Regions from separate parts of the Shewanella sp. ISS20 genome, predicted to be linked through region 3. Evidence: predicted binding sites of a transcription regulator. Region 3 holds the regulator's gene; each other region holds the start of a gene.
The links. Region 3 encodes MetJ, which represses methionine synthesis genes. Its sites were predicted from a motif close to TAGACGTCTAGACGTCTA; they were not measured.
Positions count from the first base shown of each region.

Region 1 (3,274 bases), 110 kb from region 3:
CAAAGCCACACAAGGCAAAACTGATAATAATTTGGGTTTTTTCAGAAAGTTGCTCTTTGATGGCTAAGAAGTCCATGTAGGCCACAAACTCATTAATAATCATCTTTTGACCAATGAAAGAGGCCGCAAGTGGAGCTTCACTCCAAGGCACGCCCATCACCCAAGCGAGCGGTGCTAAAACGAATCCGAGTAGGTATTGCATGGTTAAGTTTTCAATACCAAACCAAGCGCCAGCGCCACCAATCAGGCCATTGACTAACGAAATCAAGCCCACGAATGCAAGCAATAACGCGGCAACTGACAGCACTTGTTGCAGACCCATGGCGGCGCCATTGGCAGCAGCGTCTAATACGTTGGCAGGCTTGTCTTCTTGATCGTCGATGATTTTGTTGATGTCGTTCTCAACGGTGCCAGTTTCAGGCCACATTAATTTGGCAAATAACAAACCGGCTGGCGCCGTCATAAAGGCGGCTGTGAGTATGTATTTAACATCAACGCCCATTTGGATATAACCTATCATAGTGCCGCCAGACACTGAGGCTAGACCGCCGGTCATTACTGCAAATAATTCAGAACGCGTCATGCGCTTGATGAAAGGGCGCACCATAGATGGCGCTTCAATAGGACCTACTAGGATATTGGCGGTGGCTGATAAGGATTCAGCACGGCTGGTGCCAAGAATGCGCGATAAGGCGCCGCCCACAACACCAATCACCAATTGCATTATGCCAAGATAATACAAGGTCGCGATTAATGAGCTGATGAATACCACCACGCACAGCACGTTAATCACAAAGATAAAGCCCAAGCTAAAATTAGCTAAATCGCCAAATAAGAAGCTTAAGCCTTGATTACCGTAGCCAATAACCTGCATCACCCCCGATGACACGCTATCAAGCACAGCTTGCCCCGCTGGCACATAGAGCACGAAAGCACCAAAGAACACTTGAAATATCAAGGCCCCAAGCACAGTGCGTAATTTAATGGCGCGGCGGTTTTCCGACAACATCACCGCTAAGCCAATTAAGCACATCATGCCAACCAAACTGATGAAAACTTCCATACAAATTACACCCCATGTCTTCGCAATGGCAGCAGTGTAACCAGTGAAATAATAAGGACAAGAGACAAAGATCACTTAGTTTAAATGAATATTAGAATATCCAACATTAACCACTGGTTTATCAATTTTTTGTTGTTAACTGCTAGGCGCTCGACAACAAACCAACAACAAACCAACAACAAACCAACAGCAAGCGCAAAGTTTTAACCAAACAAACACAACATGTGCGCGCAAAAATCCAGCGCCACAAATATTGCTAATCATTGGGCCTTACGCCAGATCCCGCCCCACTTTCTGAAATTAAACTACCAAAATGAAATAAAAAATCTAAGAAGTATCGCCATCATTAGTCGCAAAACCACGGGACAGTTTCGCTATGTTTAGTTGCTACTGCTTGTAAACGTGCCCCAGCCACTAGCACTTAGCCAGTGATAGCCAGTGTGGCTAGATTGCTACCGCCAATTGTTCGCCATAAAAAACTATTACTTCAGCCATCTAGACCTCTACAACTCAAGATAAAAGTGATAAGTTAATTTTTAACTGTAATCACCACCAATGGCGCAACAAGGTGATACAGGTAACAGTGCAATTGATTTACACGCGTTAAGCTGATATTTCTCCCATTATTGGCTCTTGGCAAAGACATAAAACACTCAATTGAAGGTGCCCTATGGCGAAACACTCGCTTAATAAAGATAAAATAAAAATTCTGTTACTTGAGGGCCTGCACCCTTCATCCATGGAAGTGTTAAAGAGAGCGGGCTACAGCAATATTGTTAGCCACAAAGGCTCATTAACTGGCGATGAGCTCATTGCCGCCATTAGTGATGCTCACTTTATCGGCATACGTTCTCGTACCCATTTGAGCGCTGAAGTCTTGCAGCATGCCAGCAAATTAATTGCCATTGGCTGCTTTTGTATTGGCACTAATCAAGTGGATATCAAGGTCGCAGAAAAGCTTGGCATTCCAGTGTTTAACGCGCCATTTTCTAATACCCGCAGCGTAGCGGAACTTGTGCTGGGTGAAATTATTATGCTGCTTCGGGGCATTCCTGAGCGCAATGCTTTAGCGCATCAAGGCGGTTGGCTTAAGAGTGCCGTTGGCAGCTTTGAGGCGCGAGGCAAAACCTTAGGCGTCATAGGTTATGGCCATATTGGCACTCAGCTTGGCATATTGGCTGAAACCTTAGGTATGCGGGTTACTTTCTATGATATTGAAGATAAATTGCCGCTCGGTAATGCCCAGCAAATCCATAGCCTGACGCAATTATTAGCCAACTCTGACGTGGTTAGTTTGCACGTGCCTGAAACCGATGCAACGCGCAACATGATAGGCGCAGAGCAATTAGCGTCTATGCGCCAAGGCAGTATTTTGATCAATGCCTCGCGCGGCACAGTCGTAGATATTGATGCCTTAACCGTGGCATTAAAGGAGCGCAAGCTTAGCGGCGCCGCCATTGACGTGTTCCCCGTCGAGCCAACCTCCAATGACGAGGCCTTTGTATCGCCGCTGCAAGGTTTACACAATGTCATTTTAACCCCGCATGTGGGCGGCAGCACCGCCGAAGCACAGGAAAACATTGGTATTGAAGTCGCGGGCAAACTCGCTAAATACTCAGACAATGGCTCAACCGTATCTGCGGTTAACTTCCCTGAAGTGTCATTACCACAGCACACAGGTACTTCGCGATTACTGCATATTCACAGCAATCGCCCAGGGGTATTAATTCAAATCAACCAAGCCTTTGCGGTAAAAGGCATCAACATTGCTGCCCAGTACCTGCAAACCACCGCCGACATAGGTTATGTAGTGATGGAAGTTGATACTAGCGATGCTGAAGAAGCTTTAGCGCAACTGCAAGTGATTGACGGCACCATTCGCACCCGACTGTTACACTAAGCCTGAGTTGATGGCCTGCTGTAGCACATGAATTAATGGCAATCAGAGACAACAACACCCAGAGTCAGTGATGCTGAATCTGGGTGTTTTTTTATTGCAAGACAGAAGGTTAAACCAGCTAGTCTGGCGATTACTTAGCGACTAGTGCTCGGGCGATTAACACACGCGCGCCACTAAGCCCTTAAGATAAAATCCTTCAGGGAAGCCGCCAGCAATCGGATGATCCGATGCCTGACTTAAACGCTCGATAAACTGAATATCACGCTTAGCATCAAGCGCCGCGTCTGCGACTACTTTTTGGAATAAGTCAG
Region 1 covers NZ_JAWRZK010000001.1:2,316,884-2,320,157, forward strand. The annotation lists gene AC1HDP_RS10610 (NupC/NupG family nucleoside CNT transporter) at 1-1,063, opposite strand, end outside; gene serA (phosphoglycerate dehydrogenase) at 1,734-2,963, shown strand; gene AC1HDP_RS10620 (class I SAM-dependent rRNA methyltransferase) at 3,120-3,274, opposite strand, start outside.
Region 1: serA (phosphoglycerate dehydrogenase) is a predicted target of MetJ. The motif match lies at 1,552-1,569, and genes of this name have one in related genera.

Region 2 (3,274 bases), 420 kb from region 3:
TTCACCCAGACCAATAGAGTCATGGGTATAGACCTGAATATTTTGAATCTTCATCAGGGCAGCCATACGCATAGCATTGCGGGCATATTCCATAAACATCAGGAAAGTCGCGCCGTACGGTACAAAACCGCCATGCAGAGCGATACCGTTGATGATGGCGGTCATACCAAATTCACGCACACCATAATGGATATAGTTGCCAGACGCATCATCATGAGTCAGCGCTTTTGAGCCAGACCACATAGTCAGGTTGGATGGCGCTAAGTCAGCGCTGCCGCCCATAAATTCTGGTAACAACTTACCATAATGCTCTAACGCATTTTGTGATGCTTTACGTGACGCTATGCTAGCTGGATTGGCTTGCAGTTCAGCAATATAAGCATCGGCTTTTTCAGCAAAGTCAGCTGGCAGTTCACCGTTTACGCGGCGTAAATACTCAGCAGCTAACTCAGGATGCGCTGCGCTATAGGCCGCAAATTTCTCATTCCACGCCGCTTCTTTGGCAGCGCCTGCTGATTTAGCATCCCAAGACGCATAAATTTCTGCAGGGATTTCAAATGGACCATGAGCCCAGCCTAGGAATTCACGAGTCGCTGCAATTTCAGCAGCACCTAATGGTGCGCCGTGGCAGTCATGAGAACCTGACTTATTTGGTGAGCCGTAACCAATAATGGTTTTGCAGCAAATTAAGCTTGGGCGTGGGTCAGCTTTAGCGGCAACGATGGCAGCATTAATAGCAGCGCTATCGTGACCATCAACGCCAGCGACTACATGCCAGCCGTATGCTTCAAAGCGCTTAGGGGTATCATCACTAAACCAGCCTTCAACATGACCGTCGATAGAAATACCGTTGTCATCCCAAAACGCGACTAACTTGCCTAAGCCTAAAGTGCCAGCTAACGAACAGGCTTCGTGAGAAATACCTTCCATTAAGCAACCGTCGCCAAGGAAAGTATAAGTATGGTGATCAACAATCTCGTGGCCGTCACGGTTAAACTGGGCGGCTAATGCACGCTCAGCCAGCGCCATACCTACAGCATTAGTAATACCTTGACCTAATGGACCAGTAGTCGTTTCAATCCCTGGCGCATAACCATACTCAGGGTGACCTGGAGTACGTGAATGCAATTGGCGGAATTGTTTTAAATCTTCGATGGTTAAGTCATAACCACTGAGGTGAAGCAGCGAGTAATGCAGCATAGAACCATGACCATTTGACAATACAAAACGATCGCGATCTGCCCAGGTAGGATTGTGTGGGTTATGGTTTAAATGGTCGCGCCATAAAACTTCGGCGATATCTGCCATGCCCATAGGTGCACCAGGATGCCCTGAGTTTGCTTTTTGAACTGCGTCCATACTTAACGCACGGATAGCGTTGGCGAGTACTTTACGGGAAGACATGCTCTCTCCTGCTTATTATTGAGACTTGCGTGCAACAACCAATGATGGAGCCACATTTTCCCTTACATACGAGGTTGAAGCAAATGAAAATGTCGCATTTTCACGCATCAGTTTGGGGCTATTTTTAGGGTGAAAAAACTCAACTAGCTCACAAACTGCATGAATTTTTGCTCACTGAGGGTGATCATAGGGCAAATTTCATCTAGAATAGCCGTCTAGATGTAGATGCTTCTACATAATTAACTTATTTAACGAGATTTTGTGAATATGGCAAATCACCTGTTTACTTCTGAGTCAGTATCAGAAGGTCATCCCGATAAAATCGCCGATCAGATCTCTGATGCGGTATTAGATGCAATCCTAGAGCAAGATCCTAAGGCACGCGTTGCCTGTGAAACTTATGTCAAAACTGGCATGGTTCTGGTCGGTGGTGAAGTAACCACTTCTGCGTGGGTTGATATTGAAGAACTGACTCGTAAAACAGTTCGTGAAATTGGTTATACCAACTCAGACATGGGCTTTGATGCCGATTCATGTGCGATTCTGAATGCTATCGGTAAGCAATCACCTGATATTAACCAAGGTGTTGATAGAGCCGATCCTAAAGAGCAAGGCGCTGGTGACCAAGGCTTGATGTTTGGTTACGCCAACAATGAAACTGACGTGCTGATGCCAGCACCTATCACTTACGCACACGCACTGGTTAAGCGCCAGTCTGAAGTGCGTAAGAGTGGTCTGTTACCTTGGTTGCGTCCAGATGCTAAGAGCCAAGTAACTTTCGCTTATGATGACAACAAGATTGTAGGCATTGATGCCATCGTGTTGTCGACTCAACATTGCGACAGCGTTAGCCAGAAAGATTTAATCGAAGGCGTGATGGAAACTATCATCAAGCCAGTACTGCCTGAGCAGTGGTTAAATGCCAATACTAAGTACTTCATTAACCCAACTGGTCGCTTTGTGATTGGTGGCCCTATGGGTGACTGTGGTTTGACTGGCCGTAAAATCATCGTAGATACCTACGGCGGTATGGCTCGTCACGGTGGTGGTGCTTTCTCTGGTAAAGATCCATCAAAAGTAGACCGTAGCGCGGCTTATGCAGCTCGCTATGTTGCTAAGAATATCGTGGCAGCAGGCTTAGCCGATCGCTGTGAAATTCAAGTGTCTTACGCTATTGGTGTGGCTGAACCTACTTCTATCAGCGTTGAAACTTTCGGTACTGGCAAGCTGTCTGAAGACAAGCTGATCCAACTGGTACGTCAGCACTTCGACCTGCGCCCATACGGCTTAACTGAAATGTTAGATTTGGCTCGTCCTATCTATCAAGCGACTGCGGCTTACGGCCACTTTGGTCGTGAAGAGTTCCCATGGGAGCGTACTGACAAGGCTGATGATCTGCGCACTGACGCCGGTTTATAACTTTGTTGTTAGTCAAAAAGCGAACCTAGGTTCGCTTTTTTTGTGCCTAAAAACCGCTGAGCTAACCTTAGATATGATCAAAATGATTGTATTGCATCATTAGCATAGGCAAGTGGCTTAAGGGTAAGGCGGCCATAGTCACAGCCGTTAATGTCGTAAGCTCTGGCATAGACTCATTATCAAGCGCCGTTAAATTCGATTGCAAACTGCGCTCATCACCGCAATCAAAGCAGCCATCATCAGACTCAATTACAAGCCGAGTAGTTTGTCCTTGCGCTTGGCGCCATACCTTAACGGTTAAGCCTTCATGACTCCACAGCGACAATAAACACTGAGCCAAATGCTGACTTGATAGCACTAACTTGGAGGCGATAAATTGCTCGGATGTCATCTATGCCTCATTAAATATCACGGTTGAGCAAATAATAATCTTGCCCTTGGCTTGAGAAGT
Region 2 covers NZ_JAWRZK010000001.1:2,008,758-2,012,031, forward strand. The annotation lists gene tkt (transketolase) at 1-1,404, opposite strand, end outside; gene metK (methionine adenosyltransferase) at 1,672-2,823, shown strand; gene AC1HDP_RS09310 (hypothetical protein) at 2,891-3,214, opposite strand; gene AC1HDP_RS09315 (GNAT family N-acetyltransferase) at 3,225-3,274, opposite strand, start outside.
Region 2: metK (methionine adenosyltransferase) is a predicted target of MetJ. The motif match lies at 1,613-1,630, and genes of this name have one in related genera.

Region 3 (3,274 bases):
TTTCCAATAAATTCGCCTTGCTGTTCAATTATTTGATTAATATCTTAGCGGTTTTTTAGCTAAAACTGCCGCTAAAAATAGCTGGATATTACTCTGCCTAAGATTTACTGAGCTAGAGTAAATACAAGGCAGATCTTGATATTTTCAGCATGATTCTTGATGTGCTACAAGCTAATAAATCAGGGAGATAATGATGAAAACTAACCAAGGATGGCTGCTATTTACCACGGCATGTCTTAGTGGCATAAGCGCTAGCGCTTTTGCTGGGCAAGCCAATATAGATGCAAGAGCACTAGCTATGGGCGGCGTTGGCGTGGCTAGTAGTCAGCAGGCGGCATCTGTGTTTTATAATCCTGCCTTACTCGCCAAACCTAGCAGTCGCAAAAATGATATCGATCTTTTACTGCCGTCAGTCATGGCAACTTTTTCTGATCGCGATGATCTGCAAAGCGGCTTTGATCAAGTGCAACAAAGTTATGATGGCCTTAATCAAGCCATAGATAATGCCGATGAGGCGCAGATTGATGCCTATCGGCAGCAATTAATTACCAATCTCGAGCAATTAGCCGGTGACAGTGGCTATGTTAATGCGGCTATTGGCGCCGCAGTGGCTATGCCGTCATGGCGCATTCCTGCCGCTGTATTTTATCAAACCTATGTGGAAGGCATGGCGATCGCCGATGTCACTCAAAGGGATCTTGATGTGTTAGCCGCGCTTGATCCCAGTAATCCGCCCGATACGCGCTCATTAACTTCAAGTGGCACAGCAGTGGCTGGGGCTGTGTCTGAGCTTGGGGTGGCGCTCAGTTATCCCTTATCTATCGTCAATATGCCTGTGACTGTGGGGATAAGCCCCAAAATTCAGCGCTTAGATAGTTTTAACTATGTGGCGAGCGCTAATAATTTTGATAATGATGATATTAGCGATGATAAATACCGCAGTAATGCCACCCATTTTAATTTGGATGTGGGCATGACCATAATGCCTCTGCACAATCTCACTTTAGGACTGAGCGCGCGGGATCTTATTAGCCACAGCTTAGACAGTTTAGCTATTGATGGTCAGAGTTTTAGCTTTAATGTTGAGCCAAAATATACCTTAGGTGTGGCTTGGGATTGGCAGCGATTGATGCTGAGCTCAGACATTGATTTAAATAAAGATAAGCCATTTGAGGCTATGACTGCGAGCCAATATTGGCGCATGGGCGGCGAGCTTAAAGCGACTGACTGGTTATCCTTGCGCTTAGGTTATCGCTATGACATAGAAGCTACCCATGATGATATTTACACCATAGGTTCAGGAGTCAGCATTGGTGATGTTTTTTCGATAGATTTAGCCGGTATGATTGGCTCTGGCGATAGTCTGGGCGCTGCGCTGCAAACCCGTTACCAGTTTTGAGTGATTAACTGTTTGAAACATTAACAAGGGGCCTAGGCCCCTTGTTATTGCCATGAGACCTGGATTACTCCATGTCTTCCCATGCGATTCCCATCTCATCCATAATACGCTTGGCATCTGCCGGAATGCTGTCAGGCTTGTCTTTTGACAGGTCTTCATCATTCGGTAATGGCTGGCCAGTGTAGGCATGCAGAAATGCTTCACACAGTAACTCACTGTTAGTTGCGTGACGCAGGTTGCTAACTTGTCTGCGAGTACGCTCATCAGTCAAGACTTTCAGCACCTTCAAAGGAATAGACACAGTGATCTTTTTCACTTGTTCATTCTTTTTGCCATGTTCAGCATAAGGGCTGATGTAGTCGCCATTCCATTCGGTCATTGATTCACCTGTGATATCAAGAATTCGGGGCAGATTTTAACCCCTTACAATCTCTAGTCAAATTATTGCGGTGTTTTCGGGATCAATGCAAATAGATTTCTTGATGTTTGGATGTCTATCCCGCTAAACGGCTATTGACCTTGATTATTTAATAAGCTAGCTTAGACGTCTAGACATCTATTATGGCATTAAGCGGAGTTGATTATGGCCAACAGATATACAGCAACTGCAGCCGTGCGCCAAGGCATTGAAAGTGATACTCAGCATGGGGCGGTAGTGCCACCATTATACCTGTCGACCAATTACAGTTTTAGTGATCATTTAAGTCCACGCGCCTTTGATTACAGCCGCTCTGGTAATCCTACCCGCTGTTTGTTGGCCGAAGCACTCGCTGAACTTGAGCATGGCGTCGGCGCAGTAGTAACTGCCACTGGCATGGCTGCCATCACCCTAGTCACAAGTTTACTGACTCCTGAGCAGCTGCTGATTATTCCCCATGATTGTTATGGCGGCAGTTATCGCTTGTTTACTCATTTGGCTGCCAAAGGGCATTTTCAACTTAAAGTCATAGATCAAACCGATGCCGCAGCAATTGATGCCGCCTTAACATTACAGCCTGCTATGGTTTGGCTTGAAACCCCATCCAATCCTTTGCTGCGCATTGTCGATATTGCTGCTATTGCCCACAAGCTTAAAGAGACTGACAGCTTATTAGTGGTCGATAACACTTTTCTGTCGCCAGTCTTGCAGCAACCCTTGTTACTTGGCGCTGATATAGTTGTGCATTCCACCACTAAATACATTAATGGTCATAGCGATGTCGTTGGCGGCGCCGTGATTGCAAAAGATGCTGCTATCGCTGATAAGCTTAACTGGTGGTCCAATACGCTAGGCTTAACCGGCGGCGCGTTTGATAGCTATTTAACCTTAAGAGGGCTGCGTACCTTAAGTGTGCGTATGCGCCAACATCAAGAAAACTGCCAAGCTGTGGTGGCCTTATTGCAGCAAAGTACGGCGGTGAGCCAGATTCATTTTCCAGGACTTAGCTCTCATCCCGCCCACAGCATTGCCGTGCGCCAGCAACAAGGCTTTGGCGCTATGGTGAGTTTTGAGCTTAAAGGCGGCCAAGCGCAATTGACCCGTTTTCTCAGTGAGCTTAAGTTTTTCTCGCTGGCCGAAAGTTTAGGTGGGGTGGAAAGTTTAGTGGCCATTCCTGCCACTATGACCCACAGAGCTATGGATCCAGAGGCGCGGCGTTTAGCGGGTATTAGTGATAATTTGATCCGTTTATCAATAGGCATTGAAGATCCACGGGATCTAGTGGCTGATTTGTCCCACGCATTAGCCGTGGCCAGTGGTTTAGAGGAGTAAGGTATGGTGCGTCGTCATTTGCATAAATTTGGTGGTTCAAGCTTGGCGGATGCCGATTGTTATCGCCGGGTGGCTCATATACTGCTAACCCATGGTCAGAGTAACGATCTGGTGGTGGTGTCTGC
Region 3 covers NZ_JAWRZK010000001.1:2,430,427-2,433,700, reverse strand. The annotation lists gene AC1HDP_RS11090 (conjugal transfer protein TraF) at 191-1,399, shown strand; gene metJ (met regulon transcriptional regulator MetJ) at 1,464-1,778, opposite strand; gene metB (cystathionine gamma-synthase) at 1,983-3,149, shown strand; gene AC1HDP_RS11075 (bifunctional aspartate kinase/homoserine dehydrogenase II) at 3,153-3,274, shown strand, end outside.